DNA from 2 places in the Pseudonocardia sp. D17 genome. Region 1 is predicted to be linked to the other one. Evidence: riboswitches for the same ligand, from Rfam matches in the RefSeq annotation. Region 1 holds a riboswitch; the other holds the start of a gene.

Evidence for each region. Region 1 has a riboswitch for glycine ahead of gcvP (aminomethyl-transferring glycine dehydrogenase). Riboswitches for the same ligand answer to the same signal wherever they lie in the genome.
Region 2: it holds a riboswitch for glycine, as region 1 does, so the genes downstream of both, gcvP (aminomethyl-transferring glycine dehydrogenase) here and gcvP (aminomethyl-transferring glycine dehydrogenase) in region 1, are expected to answer to the same signal.

What each region holds. Positions count from the first base shown of each region.
Region 1 covers NZ_BPRG01000037.1:43,068-51,638, forward strand. Annotated here, with positions in the region: gene PSD17_RS06475 (acetolactate synthase large subunit) at 1-1,320, opposite strand, end outside; gene PSD17_RS06480 (OsmC family protein) at 1,317-1,835, opposite strand; gene PSD17_RS06485 (CDP-alcohol phosphatidyltransferase family protein) at 1,906-2,580, shown strand; gene garA (glycogen accumulation regulator GarA) at 2,754-3,200, shown strand; gene PSD17_RS06495 (bifunctional nuclease family protein) at 3,509-3,985, shown strand; gene PSD17_RS06500 (MerR family transcriptional regulator) at 4,095-4,718, shown strand; glycine riboswitch at 4,865-4,955, shown strand; gene gcvP (aminomethyl-transferring glycine dehydrogenase) at 5,107-8,001, shown strand; gene PSD17_RS06510 (3-methyladenine DNA glycosylase) at 8,066-8,571, opposite strand, start outside.
Region 2 covers NZ_BPRG01000008.1:57,661-66,231, forward strand. Annotated here, with positions in the region: gene gcvT (glycine cleavage system aminomethyltransferase GcvT) at 1-407, opposite strand, end outside; gene gcvP (aminomethyl-transferring glycine dehydrogenase) at 404-3,247, opposite strand; glycine riboswitch at 3,399-3,487, opposite strand; gene PSD17_RS01215 (ABC transporter ATP-binding protein) at 4,042-5,892, opposite strand; gene PSD17_RS01220 (carboxymuconolactone decarboxylase family protein) at 6,122-6,742, shown strand; gene PSD17_RS01225 (SDR family NAD(P)-dependent oxidoreductase) at 6,739-7,539, shown strand; gene PSD17_RS01230 (3-keto-5-aminohexanoate cleavage protein) at 7,536-8,462, shown strand.

The sequences.
Region 1 (8,571 bases):
GTTGTTGTAGACGACGGTCGTCACGTCGAGGCCCTCGCGCGCGTGCGTCCACAGCGCGGAGATCGTGTACATCGCGGCACCGTCGGCGGCCAGGCACCAGACCGGACGGTCCGGGCAGGCCACGGCGGCACCCGCGGCGGCCGGGGTCCCGAACCCGATCGCGCCGCCGGGCAGGGTCAGCCAGTCGTGCCGGGGGCCGCCCGCGGTCGCCGGCCCGAGGCCCACGCCGGAGGTGTTCGCCTCGTCGACGACGATCGCGCCCTCGGGCAGCAGCGCCCCGATGACGGCGGTGGCGGCGGCCGCGGTCAGGTCCCCGGTGGGCAGGTCGGGGCGGCGGCCCGGCTCGACCGGGGCCTCGGCGTCCGGGGCGACGAGATCGGCCAGCGCCGCCAGCGCCGTGGCCGCGGGCCCGTCCTTGCCGGCGACGGTGACGACGGAGCAGCCCTCCGGCACGAGGTCGCCGGACCGGCCCGGGTAGCCGAAGAAGGTCACCGGGCTGCGGGCCCCGGCGAGGACGAGGTGACGGGCGCCGCCGAGCTGGCGGCGGGCCGCGTCGCCGACGTAGGACAGCCGGGGCACCGCGGGGATGCCGCCGCCGCGCTCGGCCCGCGGCGGGAACGTCTCGGCGAGCAGCGTGGCCCCGGTCGCGGCGGCGATCCGGGCCGCCGCGCGGGCGCCCTCGGCCAGGCCCGCGTCGCCGCCGATCAGCAGCACGCACGGCTCGCCGCCGGTGAGTGCCTTCGCGGCCGCCTCCAGCGCGTCGGCGTCGAGCGCGCCCCGCCCGGCCGCGGCCGGCGTCGCGACCGCGGCGGGTGCGCCGCCCTCGTCCCAGGACGCGTCGGCGGGCAGGATGAGCGTCGCGACCCCGCTCGGCGGGCCGAGCGCGGCGGCCACCGCCGCGGCCGTGTCGGCGCCGACGTCGGCGGCGGTGGCGCTGCGCCGCACCCACCGCGAGACCGTGCCCGCGACCGCGTCGATGTCGGAGTCCAGCGGTGCGTCGTAGGCCTTGTGCGCGGTCGAGTGATCGCCCACCACGGTGAGGACGGGCGTGCCCGCGCGGCGCGCGTTGTGCAGGTTGGCCAGCCCGTTGCCCAGCCCGGGCCCCAGGTGCAGCAGCACCGACGCGGGCCGGCCGGTCATCCGCCCGTAGCCGTCGGCGGCCCCGGTGGCCACGCCCTCGAACAGCGTCAGCACCGGGCGCATGGCGGGGACGTCGTCCAGTGCGGCGACGAAGTGCATCTCCGACGTGCCGGGGTTGGCGAAGCAGACGTCGACACCGCCGTCGACGAGCGTGTGCAGCAGCGCCTGCGCGCCCCTCACCGGCCGCCCCCGGAGGTGGTCACCTCGACCGCCGTGGCGGGGGAGGACCGCAGCGTCTGCAGGACGACGCAGTACCGCTCGGTCAGCTTCACCAGCGTGGCGACCTGGTCGTCGTCGGCGTCGGTGACCAGGTCGAAGCGCAGCCGGACGTCGCGGAACCCGACGGGGGCCTCCTTGTCGACGCCGAGCGTCCCGCGGAAGTCGAGGTCGCCCTCGGCGTGCACGGTGCCGGTCGCCTCGATCCCCAGCGACGTCGCGACGGCGCGCAACGTCACCCCGGCGCACGCGACGAGCGCCTCGAGCAGCATGTCGCCCGAGCACAGCTGGGTGCCGTCGCCGCCGGTCGCCGGGTGCAGGCCGGCCTCCGCGAGCGCGGTCGCGGTGCGCACCCTGCAGGCGACACCGGAGCCGTCGAGCTCACCGTCGGCGCGCAGCGTCACCAGTGCGGCGCCGGGGTCGTCGCGGTAGCGCTGCTTGAGCGGGGCCTGCGTCTGCCGGAGCGTCGTCGCGTCCATGGGCCCATCGTGCCGCGCCGGCGGGACCGTCCGCAGCACCGGCCGCGACCGTGCGACGTAGGCTCCCCGCGTGTCCGACGCGTCGTCGGTGCCCTCCTCCGCGGACCGGGTGCTCACCGTCCCCAATGCACTGAGCGTGCTGCGCCTGCTCGGCGTCCCGTTGTTCCTCTACCTGCTGCTCGGGCCGCACGCCGACGGCTGGGCGATCCTCGTGCTCGCCGTCGGCGGGGTCACCGACTGGCTCGACGGCAAGCTCGCCCGGCTGCTGGACCAGTACTCGCGGCTGGGCGCCGTGCTCGACCCGGCCGTCGACCGGCTCTACATCCTGGCCGCGCTGCTGGCGCTGGGTTTCCGCGACGTCGTCCCGTGGTGGGCCGTCATCCTGCTGGTGGCCCGTGACGTCGTGCTCGGTCTGTGCCTGCCCGTGCTGCGCCGCCGCGGGTACGGCCCGTTCGTGGTGACCTACCTCGGCAAGGCCGCGACGTTCCAGCTCCTCTACGCCTTCCCGCTGCTGCTGCTCGGCCAGGGCCACAACTGGTTCGCCGACCTCGCGCGACCGTTCGGCTACGCCTTCGCGGGCTGGGGCGTGGCGCTGTACCTGTGGTCGGGACTGCTCTACCTGGCCCAGTTCGTGAAGGCCCTGCGTACGCCCGTCCCGACGCCGACGCCGACGCCGACGACCGGCCCCGGGGCCGGTCCGGCACCGTCCGGAACCCGGGCACGGCCGGGTCCGCACGAGGTCTAGGCTCCGTCGCGAACCGACCCCCGGACACGACGACGTGCCCGGCGGGGCGACCCGGGCGGGCGACACCGGTCGGCCCCGATCGGGCCCGGCCGACGTCGGTCCGGCAGGGTAGGTTTCCCGCGACGCGGGCCGTTGCGGCCCGCGCCCAGCACATCGCAGGAGGAGAGCCCGAGGTGACCACGAACGACGGCCCCGGCGTCCCGCCGGAGCGCGCACCGGAGACGACCTCGGTCTTCCGGGCCGACTTCCTCGCCGACGTCGAGCAGCCGGCGCAGGACCAGCCGGTCTCCGGCCTCGACGCGCTGCCCCCCGGGTCGGCGTTGCTCGTGGTCAAGCGCGGGCCCAACGCCGGGTCGCGGTTCCTGCTCGACCGGCCGACGACGAGCGCCGGCCGGCACCCCGACAGCGACATCTTCCTCGACGACGTGACGGTCTCCCGGCGGCACGCGGAGTTCCGCCGCGACGGCGACTTCGTCGTCGTCGACGTCGGCAGCCTCAACGGCACCTACGTCAACCGCGAGCCGGTCGACACCGCGGTCCTCGCCAACGGCGACGAGGTGCAGATCGGCAAGTTCCGGCTGATCTTCCTCACCGGCGCCCGCGAGCCCGGCGGTCAGTGACGCCGCGTCCGCTCCGACACCACGGCCGGCCCGATCCGGTGTGACACGCCCGGCGTCGTCACGCACCGCGACGGGCCGGCCGTGGTGCGTCCGGGCCCCGGCGGCCAGGTCGCGCCGGGTCGGCGAGGGTTGCCGAACACACCGATCCTGTGGCGAACTGCCCGTCCGGAGGCGCGCGTCGGGCAGGCGGCCCGTGTAGCGTCATCACCGTCAGACGCCGCACGGTTCGCGGACGCGGTCGGGTCCCGGCCCGGCTGGTCCGGGAACGCGGGCGGAGCGCGGACGCACGATGGGTGAGGAGGCGACGTATGAGCGAGATGCGCGTCGTGGGAGTCAGGGTCGAACTGCCCGCCAACCAGCCCATCCTCTTGTTGCGGGAGACGAGCGGCGACCGGTACCTGCCGATCTGGATCGGGTCGGTCGAGGCGACGGCGATCGCACTGGAGCAGCAGGGCGTCAAGCCGGCCCGCCCGCTGACCCACGACCTGTTGAAGGACGTGATCGGCGCCCTCGGCAGACGACTCGAGCAGGTGCGGATCACCGACCTGCAGGAGGGCACCTTCTACGCAGAGCTGATCTTCGACGGCGGCGTGAAGGTGTCGGCGCGGCCGAGCGACTCCGTGGCGCTGGCGCTGCGGATCGGGGTGCCGATCCACGCCGACGAGAGCGTGCTCGCCGAGGCGGGGCTCGTCATCCCCGACGAGCAGGAGGACGAGGTCGAGAAGTTCCGCGAGTTCCTCGACTCGGTCTCGCCGGAGGACTTCCGCGGCGCCCAGCCGGGCTGACGCGGCGGCGCCCGCCGGCCGACACGCCCGTGATCGGGTGACGCCACCGGCGCGGCGCGTTGACCGACTGCTCACATTTGCTTACGGTCGGCATCGTTCGGTTGGGTGGATGAACGGGATTCGCGGTCGTCGCGACCCGACGGGAAGGAGTGCCGTGGACGCGTCGCCGCCCGACGCGCCCGAACAGGGCGAGCTCTTCCCTGACCCCCTCGTGGGCGAAGGTCTCGACGGCATGCCCGACCAGCTGGTCGGGTTCCGCGGGCCGACCGCATGCCAGGTCGTCGGCATCACCTACCGTCAGCTGGACTACTGGGCCCGCACCGGCCTCGTCGTCCCGTCGATCCGCGGGGCCGCCGGCTCCGGGAGCCAGCGGCTGTACTCCTTCAAGGACGTGCTGGTCCTCAAGGTCGTCAAGCGCCTGCTCGACGCCGGGGTGTCCCTGCAGAACATCCGCGTCGCGGTCGAGCACCTGCGGCGCCGCGGGATAAGAGATCTGGCCGGCATCACGCTGTTCAGCGACGGCACGACCGTCTACGAGTGCGCCTCGCCCGAGGAGGTCGTCGACCTGCTGCAGGGTGGGCAGGGCGTCTTCGGGATCGCCGTCTCCGGCGCGATGCGCGAGATCAGCGGGTCGATCAAGGACTTCCCCGTGGAGCGGGCCGACGGTGGCACCGTCGACGACGCCCCCGAGGACGAGCTGTCGCGCCGCCGGGCGCGCCGCGCGATCAGCTAGAAACGCCGACAGCGGACCGCGAGTGGCGATGGTCGCCACTCACGACGAGCGCCACTCACGACCCGACCGGTGGGGCGCGACCGTGTCGAACAGTTCCGGAGCCCCTCCCGGGCCCCGCTGGGGGCTAGGATGGCGCGCGTAGTCGCCGATCCCGCGCGGGAGAGCCCGGAACGTGCCGGGCGCCGAAGGAGCAACTCCTCCCCGGAACCTCTCAGGCACCAGGACCGCGTGGGCGAGACGCCTCTGGAAAGCGACGCCGGGTCACCGTCGTCCGCCGACGGGGAAAGCCCGCGCTCGCGCGGGTGAATCTCTCAGGCGCTCCGGTCACGGAGCGGGGACAGAGGGGGAGGGCAGTACGCCCGCGCCCGCCGCCCGAGAGGTCGACCCCATGAGCCCGACCCCCACCAGCGCCACGACCGCCCCGCGCGAGTCCCTCGTCTCCCTGGAACGCGGCGTCGCGTTCGTCGAGCGGCACGTCGGGCCGCGGGAGGACGAACTGGCGACGATGCTCGCCGCGATCGGCCTCGACTCCCTCGACGCCCTCGCCGACGCCACGGTCCCGGCGTCGATCCGCGACCGCGCCGGTGAGGCGACCAGCCTGCCGGCCCCGGCGTCGGAACAGGAGATGCTCGCCGAGCTGCGCGCGCTCGCGGAGCGCAACACCCTCACCGTCCCGATGATCGGGCTCGGCTACTCGGGGACGGTGACCCCGCCGGTGATCCGCCGCCACGTGCTGGAGAACCCCGCCTGGTACACCGCCTACACCCCGTACCAGCCCGAGATCAGCCAGGGCCGGCTCGAGGCGCTGCTGACGTTCCAGACCGCCGTCGCCGACCTGACCGGGCTGCCCGTCGCGGGCGCGTCGCTGCTCGACGAGGCCACCGCCGCCGCCGAGGCGATGACGCTGCTGCGCCGCGCGGGGAAGGCGGGGACGTCACGGAGCCCACGGTTCGTCGTCGACGCCGACACCCTGCCGCGGACGCTGGAGGTCCTCGCCACCCGCGCCGCACCGCTGGGCATCGAGCTCGTCGTGGCCGACCTCGCCGCCGGGCTGCCCGACGGCGAGCTGTTCGGGGTGCTGCTGAGCTACCCGGGCGCCTCGGGCGCCGTCAGCGACCCGACCGCGCTGATCGAGGCTGCGCACGAGCGCGGCGCGCTCGTCGCCGTCGCGGCCGACCTGCTGGCGCTGACGCTGCTGCGCCCGCCCGGTGAGCTGGGCGCCGACGCCGTGCTGGGCACCACGCAGCGCTTCGGCGTGCCGCTCGGCTTCGGTGGCCCGCACGCCGCGTACCTGTCGGTGCGCCAGGAGTTCTCCCGCCAGCTGCCGGGCCGGCTCGTCGGCATGTCCCGCGACGCCGACGGGCATCCCGCCCTGCGGCTGGCCCTGCAGACCCGCGAGCAGCACATCCGCCGGGAGAAGGCGACCAGCAACATCTGCACCGCGCAGGTGCTGCTCGCCGTCGTCGCCGCCTGCTACGCCGTCCACCACGGTCCGGACGGCCTGCGGCGCATCGCGACCCGCGCGCACCGGATGGCCGCCGTGCTGGCCGCCGGGTTGCGCGCCGGAGGCGTCGAGGTCGTGCACGACGCCTTCTTCGACACGGTGCAGGCGCGCGTCCCGGGCCGGGCGGGGCACGTCGTCGACGCCGCCCACGACGCGGGGATCCTGCTGCGCAGGGTCGACGACGACGTGGTGGGGATCGCCTGCTCCGAGCTCACGACCGTCGCTCACGTCGAGGCGGTGTGGGCCGCGTTCGGGGTGGCCGTCGAGGACGTGGCGGCGCTCGACGCGGCGACGGCCGACGCGCTGCCCGGCGGGCTCGTCCGGGAGTCGGAGTACCTGACCCACGAGGTGTTCCACGCGCACCGGTCGGAGACCTCCCTGATGCGTTGGCTGCGCCGGCTCGCCGACGCCGACCTCGCGCTCGACCGCACGATGATCCCCCTGGGCTCGTGCACGATGAAGCTCAACGCGACCGCGGAGATGGAGCCCATCACCTGGCCGGAGTTCGCCGACCTGCACCCGCACGCCCCGGCCGCCGACGCCGCGGGCACGTTGGAGCTGATCGCGCAGCTGGAGCGCTGGCTCGCCGAGCTGACCGGGTACGCGGCGGTGTCGTTGCAGCCCAACGCCGGCAGTCAGGGGGAGTTCGCCGGGCTGCTCGCGATCGCGGCCTACCACCGCGACCGCGGCGAGGCCCATCGCGACGTCTGCCTGATCCCCGCGAGCGCGCACGGCACCAACGCCGCGTCGGCCGTCATGGCGGGGATGCGCGTCGTCGTCGTGGCCACCGGCCCGGGCGGCGACGTCGACCTCGACGACCTGCGCGCCAAGATCGCGGCGCACCGTGAGAACCTCGCCGCGCTGATGATCACCTACCCGTCGACGCACGGCGTGTACGAGGCCGCGGTCCGCGAGGTGTGCGACGCGGTGCACGAGGCGGGCGGGCAGGTCTACGTCGACGGCGCCAACCTCAACGCCCTCGTCGGGCTGGCCCGGCCAGGTGCGTTCGGGGGCGACGTCAGCCACCTCAACCTGCACAAGACGTTCTGCATCCCGCACGGCGGCGGCGGACCGGGGGTCGGGCCGGTCGCGGTGGCCGAGCACCTCGCCCCGTACCTGCCGGGGCGCGGCAAGGTCGGTGCGGTCTCGGCCGCGGAGTACGGCAGCCCGGGCGTGCTGCCGATCTCGTGGGCCTACATCCGGATGATGGGCGTCGACGGGTTGCGCCGGGCGACCCTGACGGCCGTGGCGGCGGCCAACTACGTCGCGGCCCGGCTGCGCGAGCACTACCCCGTCCTGTACTCCGGAGCCGACGGGCGCGTCGCCCACGAGTGCATCCTCGACCTGCGCGCCATCACGAAGTCGACCGGCGTCACCGTCGACGACGTCGCCAAGCGGCTCGCCGACTACGGGCTGCACGCGCCGACGATGTCGTTCCCCGTCGCGGGCACGCTCATGGTCGAGCCGACCGAGAGCGAGGACCTCGCCGAGATCGACCGGTTCGTCGACGCGATGATCGGCATCCGCGGCGAGATCGACCGCGTCGCGTCGGGGGAGTGGCCGGTGGAGGACAACCCGCTGCGCGGCGCCCCGCACACCGCCGCGTGCCTGACCGACAAGTGGGACCACCCGTACCCGCGCCAGCTCGCGGCGTACCCGACGGGGGCGACGCCCGGCGTGCACGACCGCAAGGTGTGGCCGCCGGTGCGGCGCATCGACGGCGCGCACGGCGACCGCAACCTGGTCTGCTCCTGCCAGCCGGTCTCGGCGTACGCGTGAGGTCGTGAGTGGCGACCGTCGCTACAGCGACTGCCACAGCGACTGCCACAGCGACGATCGCCACTCACAGGCGCTCACAGAGCGCGATCAGGCGGGAGCGCAGCGGCGCGGCGCGCTCGGCGAAGCCCGCCTGCAGCCGGGCGTACTCGGCGCGGCCCGCGGGGGTCTCGATCCGGACCGGTGCGTAGCCGTGGGCGGCGAGGTCGTAGGGGCTCGCGCGCATGTCCAGCTCGCGGACGTCGGAAGCCAGCTCGAAGCAGTCGCCCAGCAGGTCCGACGGGCATCCCGGGGCGAGCTTGTACGCCCACTTGTAGAGGTCCATCGTCGCGTGCAGGCACCCCGGCTGTTCCAGCGCGACCTGGCTCTCCCGCGTCGGGGTCAGCGCGTTGCGGGGGCGGGCGGCGTCGGTGAAGAACCGGAACGCGTCGTAGTGCGTGCACTGCACGGGCAGTGACTCGACGACGGCGTCGGTGCCGGCGGCGCCGAGCCGCAGCGGGACGGCCCGGTGGCGGGGCGCGTCGCTGCGGTAGACCATGGCCCACTCGTGCAGGCCGAAGCAGCCCAGCCGCG
Region 2 (8,571 bases), on a different contig from region 1:
AAACCCTTGGCGCGCGAGATCAGCTCGGCGGCGTCCTGCGCGGCGTTGGACGCGTTGACGACGACGAGGAAGCGGTCGTCGGCGAGGCGGTAGACGACGAGGTCGTCGAGCACGCCGCCGTCGGGCGCGCAGAGCAGCGAGTACTTGGCGCGGCCGACCGTCACCGCCGACAGCTTCCCGGCGAGCGCGTGGTCGAGCGCCTCGGCGGCCTGCGGGCCGACGAACTCCACCTCACCCATGTGGGACAGGTCGAACAGGCCGGCCGAGTTGCGGACGGCGTGGTGCTCGGCGAGGTCGCTGTCGTAGCGGACCGGCATCCGCCAACCGGCGAAGTCGGTGAACGTCGCTCCCAGGCGCTCGTGCTCGGCGTCCAGCGGGGTGCGGACGAGGTCGTCGTTCGCGGTCATGACGTCTCCAGGGCAGGCGCGGCGAAGGCCTCGGGCAAGGGGCAGGAGCAGACCAGGTTGCGGTCGCCCTTGGCGCCGTCGATGCGGCCGATCGGCGGCCAGTACTTCGCGCGGCGCAGCTCGGGAACCGGGAACACCGCTTGCTCACGGGTGTACGGACGGGTCCAGTTCTCGACGAGGACCACGTCGGCGGTGTGCGGCGCGTTGCGCAGCGGGCTGTCCTCGAGCGGCCAGGTGCCGTCGCCGACCTCGTCGATCTCGCCCTTGATGGCGATCATCGCGTCGATGAAGCGGTCGATCTCGGCCAGCGACTCCGACTCCGTCGGCTCGATCATCAGCGCGCCCGCGACGGGGAACGACAGCGTCGGCGCGTGGAAGCCGTAGTCGATGAGGCGCTTGGCGACGTCCTCGGCGGTGACGCCGGTCTGCTTGGTGATCGCGCGCAGGTCGAGGATGCACTCGTGCGCGACCAGCCCGCCCGGGCCGGTGTAGAGCACGGGGTAGTGCTCGTCGAGGCGCCGCGCCAGGTAGTTGGCCGACAGGACGGCCGACGCGGTCGCCTTCGTGAGGCCGTCCGGGCCCATCATCGCGATGTAGGCGTAGGTGATCGGCAGGATGCCGGCCGAGCCGTACGCGGCCGCGGAGACGGCGCCGCGCTTCGGGTCGAGCGGGTCACCGGGCAGGAACGGCGCGAGGTGCGAGCGCACCGCGACCGGGCCGACGCCGGGGCCGCCACCACCGTGCGGGATGCAGAACGTCTTGTGGAGGTTCAGGTGCGAGACGTCGCCGCCGAACTCGCCCGGCTTGGCCAGCCCGACGAGCGCGTTGAGGTTGGCGCCGTCGATGTAGACCTGGCCGCCGGCCTGGTGGACCAGCTCGCAGACGGTGCGGACCTCGGTCTCGTAGACGCCGTGCGTCGACGGGTAGGTCAGCATGATCGCGGCGACGCGGCCGCTGTTGGCCCCGAGCTTGGCGCGCAGGTCGTCGAGCTCGATGCTGCCGTCGGGCGCGGTGGCCACGACGACGACGCTCATCCCCGCGAGGACGGCCGACGCGGCGTTGGTGCCGTGTGCCGACGACGGGATGACGCAGACGGTGCGCTGGTCGTCGCCACGGCTGCGGTGGTAGTCGCGGATGGCGAGCAGACCGGCGAGCTCACCCTGCGAGCCGGCGTTGGGCTGCAGCGACACCTTGGCGTAGCCGGTGATCTCGGCGAGCCAGTTCTCGAGCGTGTCGGTCAGCTCGGCGTAGCCGCGGGTCTGGTCGGCCGGGGCGAACGGGTGCAGCGAGGCGAAGCCGGGCTTGCTGATCGGCTCCATCTCAGCGGTCGCGTTCAGCTTCATGGTGCAGGAGCCGAGCGGGATCATCGTGCGGTCGAGCGCGAGGTCGCGGTCGGACAGCAGCCGCAGGTAGCGCAGCATCGAGGTCTCGGAGCGGTGCGCCGAGAAGACCGGGTGCGACAGGTACGGGCTGGTGCGCTTCTCCGAGGCGGGCAGCGCGGCCGCCGCGTCCGCGACGGCCGAGGCGCCGAACGCGGCGAGCACGCGGGCGACGATCGCGTCGGTGGTGACCTCGTCGCAGGCGACCGCGACGTGGTCGGAGTCGGTGTGGCGCAGGTTGATCCCGTCGGCGGCGGCGGCCTCGACGACCGCGAGCGCGCGGCCGGGGACCTTCGCGGTGACGGTGTCGAAGAACTCGCCGTGTACGACCTCGACGCCCGCGGCGCGCAGACCGGCGGCGACCGCGGCGGCGTGCGCGTGGACGCGCTCGGCGATCTCCCGCAGGCCCTCGGGGCCGTGGTAGACGGCGTACATCGACGCGACGTTGGCCAGCAGCGCCTGTACGGTGCAGATGTTGCTCGTCGCCTTCTCGCGACGGATGTGCTGCTCACGGGTCTGCAGCGCCAGGCGGTAGCCGGGGCGGCCCGCGGCGTCCTGCGAGACACCGACGAGGCGGCCGGGCAGCATCCGCTCGAGTCCACTGCGGACGGACATGTAGCCGGCGTGCGGGCCGCCGAAGAACAGCGGGACGCCGAAGCGCTGGGTCGAACCCACCGCGATGTCCGCACCGAGCTCGCCGGGCGGGGTGAGCAGGGTCAGCGACAGCAGATCGGCGGAGACGGTGACGAGCGCGCCCTTGTCCTTGGCCGCCGCGATGATCGGGCGCAGGTCACGGACGACGCCGGAGGCGCCGGGGGCCTGCAGGACGATTCCGAACACGTCGCCCTCGGCCAGCGAGGCGAGCGCCTCGGGGCTGGAGAGGTCGACGACGTCGACCGGGATGCCGACCGGCTCGGTCCGGGTGTGCAGGACCGACAGCGTCTGCGGCAGGGTCTCGGAGTCGACGACGATCCGCGCGCCGGCCGGGGCGGCCTTGTTCGCGCGGTTCATCAGCAGCACGGCCTCGACGACGGCGGTGGCCTCGTCGAGCAGCGACGCGCCGGCGACCGGGAGGGCGGTGAGGTCCTCGACCATGGTCTGGAAGTTGATCAGCGCCTCGAGGCGGCCCTGGGAGATCTCCGGCTGGTACGGCGTGTAGGCCGTGTACCAGGCGGGCGACTCCAACATGTTGCGGCGCAACACCGGCGGGGTGACCGTGTCGCTGTGGCCCAGGCCGATCATCTGCACCATGGTGCGGTTGCGCCCGGCGATGCCGTCAAGGGCCGCGAGGGCGTCCTGCTCGCTCAGCGCAGCCGGCAGCTTCAGCGACTGGGACGCGCGGATGCCCTGCGGCACGGCGGCGTCGACGAGCGAATCCAGGTCGGCGTGACCGACCACCTCGAGCATCTTCTGCTCGGCGTCGGGGTCGGGACCGATGTGACGGTCGGCGAAGATCGACATACGCTCACTCCGAGGTCGGGGGGACAGATGGCACCTGTCGTGCACCGTCTCCCCGCTCTGTCTTCGGACCTGAGAGATTTCGTGGGGGTGACCCCACTTGCCCCGTCGGTGGTCCACCCGGAATTCCGGGAGGAACGCTTTCCAGAGTTGCCTCGTCACAGCGGTACGGCAGCCTGAGAGATTCCCGGGGAGGATTGCTCCTACGGCTCTGGAACGGACCAGATCTCCCGCTGTGATTCGAGCAGCGTATGCAGTTGTGTGGCGCACACTATACGCACACTCGGCGGAAGCCCGGCAAGAGCGTGCCTCCGGAGCGGGCACTCGAACGCCGGTCCAGGCAGGTCAGCCCTGTGCACAGGGACCCGAACGGGCGGCGTCGGGCTCAGCTCCGACATCATGCGTGACCGTCGGCCACCACCGCTGCGTCCTACCCGCGCGGCGCGTCGGGCATCCGGTGAATTGTCCCGATGAATTGTCGTGGACATGTTTCTACCGATCACCCAGAATGGTCGGAAATTGCACCCGCAACGCATGTGTCACCCGCAGCGGGTTATCGCGCTGCCCGTGGGTATTCGCCCGCGGCCGTCCCCGCCTTCCTGGCCCTTCCGCGACGCCCCCTCTCGGCTGCCGCCCCGTGCCCGACGGTCAGATGATCGCCATGCCGACCGACACCGCGGCGACAGCCGGGGCAGACAGGGCAACGACACCCGGCCCGGCGACACCCCTGTCCGGCGACGTCCGGTCCGACGACACCGGCCCGGGGAGCGCGCCGCGCCGCCCGGGCCGGGACCGCCTCATTCGGACAGGAAGCCGCCGGACTGCCGCTCCCACAGCCGCGCGTAGCCGCCGCCGCGCGCGAGGAGCTCGGCGTGCGTGCCCTCCTCGACGACACGGCCCTGGTCGAGCACGATCAGCCGGTCCATGCCTGCGACGGTGCTCAGCCGGTGTGCGACCGCGATCGCGGTCCGGCCCTCCATCAGCCGCCACAGCGCCTGCTGGATCAAGGCCTCGCTCTCCGAGTCCAGCGCACTCGTCGCCTCGTCGAGCAGCAGGATCGGCGCGTCGCGCAGGATCGCCCGCGCGATCGCGACCCGCTGCCGCTGCCCGCCGGAGAGCTTCACGCCGCGCTCGCCGACGAGCGTGTCGAACCCGTCGGGGAGTCCCTCGACGAACTCCAGCACGTGCGCCGCGCGGGCCGCGTCGTGGATCTCCCGGTCGGTCGCGTCCGGGCGGCCGAACGCGATGTTCTCCCGCAGCGTGCGGTGGAACATCACCGGGTCCTGGGGCACCGACGCGATCAGTCCGCGCAGGTCGGCCTGCGACAGCCGCGTGACGTCCTGCCCGCCGACCAGGATCCGGCCGCCCTGCACGTCCATCAGCCGCAGCAGCAGCCGCGCGATCGTCGTCTTGCCGCCGCCGGAACGGCCGACGAGCCCCACCCGCTCCCCGGGTGCGACCACCAGGTCGAGCCCGTCGAACAGCGGCGCGTCCTGGCCGGCGTGGGTGAACCGGACGCGGTCGAAGGTCACGCCCGCGGGCCCGCCCGCGACCGGTTCCGGATCGGGGTCGTCGACCACCGTCGGATCGTCGAGCAGCAGCTCGGCGAACTGGGCGGCCTCGGTCAGCGACCGTTCGAGGTGCCGGTAGGTCTGGTTGAACTCGAACAGGATCCGGGTGGTCTGGGTGAAGTACGCGACCGTCACGACGACCGCGCCGACTCCAGGACCGCCCTCGCGCAGCGCCACCAGCAGCGCCAGCACCAGGCCGGCGACGTTGGTGAGCACCGACATCGGCGCGACCAGGGTGTCGATCCGCAGGTTGTTGTAGTCCCAGGCGCGCAGCGTCAGCCGCTTGTGCTCGGCCACCCGCCGCCGGTGCTCGGCGGCCTCGCGCAGCTCGGAGGCGTAGGCGCGCACCGCGTCCATGTTGGTCAGGGTGTCGGCGACGTGCCCGGACAGCCGCGTCCACGACACCTCGCGGGCGTCGACGAGCGCCTGCCGGCGCCGGATCAGCGGCACGACGACGACCGCGGTCACGACGATCATGCCCACCAGCACCACGACCAGCCACGGGTCGTAGCGCCAGAGCACCACCGACGCGAACGTCAGCGGCAGCAGCTGCGCCACGATCTGGAAGGCCAGGGTGTCGACGAAGTCCTCGTACTGCGACGCGAAGCTCAGCACGCGCTTGGTCAGCGACCCGGAGAAGTTCTCGTGGAAGAACGCCGCGTCCCTGGCCAGCAGCGCGTCCATGCCGTCGACGTAGAGGTGCTCGATGCCCCCGGCGTCGGCCCGGTTGAGGCAGTGGACACCGACGCGCCAGAACGCCTGGCCGACGAGCAGCGACGCGAAGAAGCCGAGCACCAGCGGCAGCACGGTCGCCGTGGTGAAGGCCTCGCCCGCGGCGAGCTTGTCGACCAGGGCCGCGACGGCCAGCGGCGGGAGGTAGGACAGTGCGATGTTGCCCATCGCCGGCAGCAGGAGCGCGGAGCCGGTGAGCAACTTGTGGCGAGCGAGCTCGCGTCCATAGATTCGGGTGGCCAGGCGCAGCGCAGCCGCACGGCGCGACCGGACCTCCGGCCCGGCGGGGATGCCGGTCGGTGGTGCGGGCGCTGCCGCGGGGCGTGCTTCGGCCGGAGCGGACACAGGTCTCCTCACAGACGGTGGACGGGGGGAACCGGAAATCCTCCGCTTCCGGCGCGGCCGGGTCCACCGAGTTTCACGACGACGTCGCGGCCGGGTGCCGGACGGCGCCGAACGGACCGCGACGTCGGCGCCCGGCACGGTGTACACGACGAACGGTGGAGTCTAGGGTCATCGTTATCAGTCATTCAGTCGACGAGGACTGAAGCGAGACGCGACGAGGAGGCACCGCGTGGCTCGGATCCGGATGTTGTCCGCCGAGGAGTTCCCCGAGGACCTGCGCGACCTGGCGGAGTCGCGGACCCCGCTCGAGCTGGGCAACCTGCGGTTCTACGCACACCGCCCCGAGCTGGCCCGCGCCTACGCCACCTACATGGCCGAGCTGCGCCGGCCCGGCCTGCTGTCGCGGCGGCTGGTCGAGCTGCTGCGGCTGCGGGTGGCGTTCCACAACCAGTGCCGCAGCTGCATGGCCGTGCGCTATGCCGACGGCGCGGCCGAGGGCGTCGACGAGAACCTGGTCTGCCAGCTGGCGAGCCCCGACGACCCGACCGCCGCGCCCGACCTCACCGACGCCGAACGCGCCGCGCTGCGCTTCGCCGACCTCCTGGCGACCAACCACCTCGCCATCGACGACGCCGCGATCGCCGACCTGCGCGCGTACTTCTCCGAGGCGGAGGTCGTCGAGATCGGGATGAACGTCGCCGCGTTCGTCGGCTACGGCCGGCTGTCGATGGCCCTGCACATGGTCGACGAGCTGCCGGAACGGTTCCGGTCGGCATCGGGAGCGGTGGTCACACCGTGGAGCACCGACGGCGAGGACGACGCCGTCCTCATCGGGGGAGCAAAGGCATGAGCGCAGCGCAGATCGACCTCACCGGCCGCGTCGTCGTCGTGACCGGGGCGGGTCAGGGACTGGGGGAGTCCACGGCACACGTCTGTGCCGGGCTGGGCGCGTCGGTCGTCGTCCTCGACGTCGACGGGGCCGCGGCGAAGCGCGTCGCCGGCGAGATCGGGGACGCGGCGCTGGCCGTCGAGGCCGACGTCGCCGACGAGGACCAGATGGCCGCGGCCGCCGCCGCGACCGTCGCGCGCTTCGGGACGGTGCACGGGCTGGTCGCCAACGCGGGCGTCATCAGCTGGACGCCGATCGAGGACCTCGACGTCGCCGAGTGGGACCGGGTCATGGCCGTCAACGCGCGCGGGCTCTTCCTGGGCGCCAAGCACTTCGGCCCGCCGATGCTCGCGCAGCGCGCCGGCAGCGTCGTGACGATCAGCTCGGTCGCGGGGACCGTGCCCGAGGCCCGGGCGGGCGCGTACGCGCCGAGCAAGGCCGCCGCGATCATGTTCGCCCGCCAGCTCGCCGTCGAGTGGGGCCCGCGCGGGGTGCGCAGCAACTGCGTGAGCCCCGGGATCATGCGCACGCCGATGTCGGAGAAGTTCAACTCCGACCCCGACGCCCTGCGTCGCCGGCTGGAGATGATCGCGAGCCGGCGCATCGGGGACCCGTCCGAGGTGGCCGCCGTGATCGCGTTCCTGCTCTCGGACGCGTCGAGCTTCGTCAACGCCCAGAACCTCGAGGTCGACGGCGGGATGATGCAGATGCTCATCGACGTCCTGCCGCGGCCGGGTGTGCCGGAGACGAAGTCGTGACCGCGACGATGACCGACAGCCCGCTGTTCATCGAGGTCCGCTGCAACGAGTCGACGATGCGCGGGGCCAACCCGCACCTGCCGTACTCGACCGAGGAGATCGTCCGCGAGGCCGTCCGCGCCCACGACGCGGGAGCGGCGATCATCCACTGGCACGGCCGCGACCCTGACACGGGCGGCCCGGACAACAGCGTCGAGACCTACCGGGCGGCCAGCGAGGGCATCCGCGGCGCGACCGACCTGATCACCAAGCCGACGCTGGGCTACATCAGCCAGACCGGCGTGGAGGACCGGGTCAAGCACCTCCGCGCCCTGGCCGACGACCCGTGGCTGCGCTTCGACGCCGCCGCCGTCGACTTCGGGTCGCTCAACATCGACACCTGGGACGGGCAGCGGTTCACCCCCGGCGACGGGGTGTACGTCAACAGCCGCAACGACATCGAGGCCGTGCTGCGGATCCTCGACGACATCGACACCTACCTGACGACGGTCGTCTGGGACATCGGCCAGATCCGCACGGCGAAGTGCTTCCGGGAGATGGGGCTCGCCCAGGCACCGACGTTCTGGGAGCTCGTGTTCACCGGCGACTCCCGGCCGTCGGGCGCGGGGACGAACCTGCTGGCGCTGCAGGCGATGGTCGCGGAGCTGCCGCCGGGGGAGCCGTGGCAGCTGATGTGTTACGGCGGCGACGTGCTCCCGCTCGCCGCAGCGGCGATCGTGCTGGGCGGGCACGTCGCGATCGGGCTGGGGGACCACGACTACGCCCGCTTCGGCACCCCGCACAACGGTGAGCTGGTGGCGAAGGTGGTGGCGCTGGCGGAGACGATCGGTCGGCCGGTCGCGACCCCGGCGCAGGCCCGTGAGCTCCTGGGGATGCGCCCGCTGCCCGCACGCCCCGGAGCCGCGGCCCTGTCGCACCCCTGAAGCACTGCCGCACCCGTGAGTGGTGATGGTCGCCATGGCGACCATCACCACTCACGGGCCCGCGGGCACGTTCCCGGCGGCGCACCAGGCGCTGCCCGGGTGCGGGGAC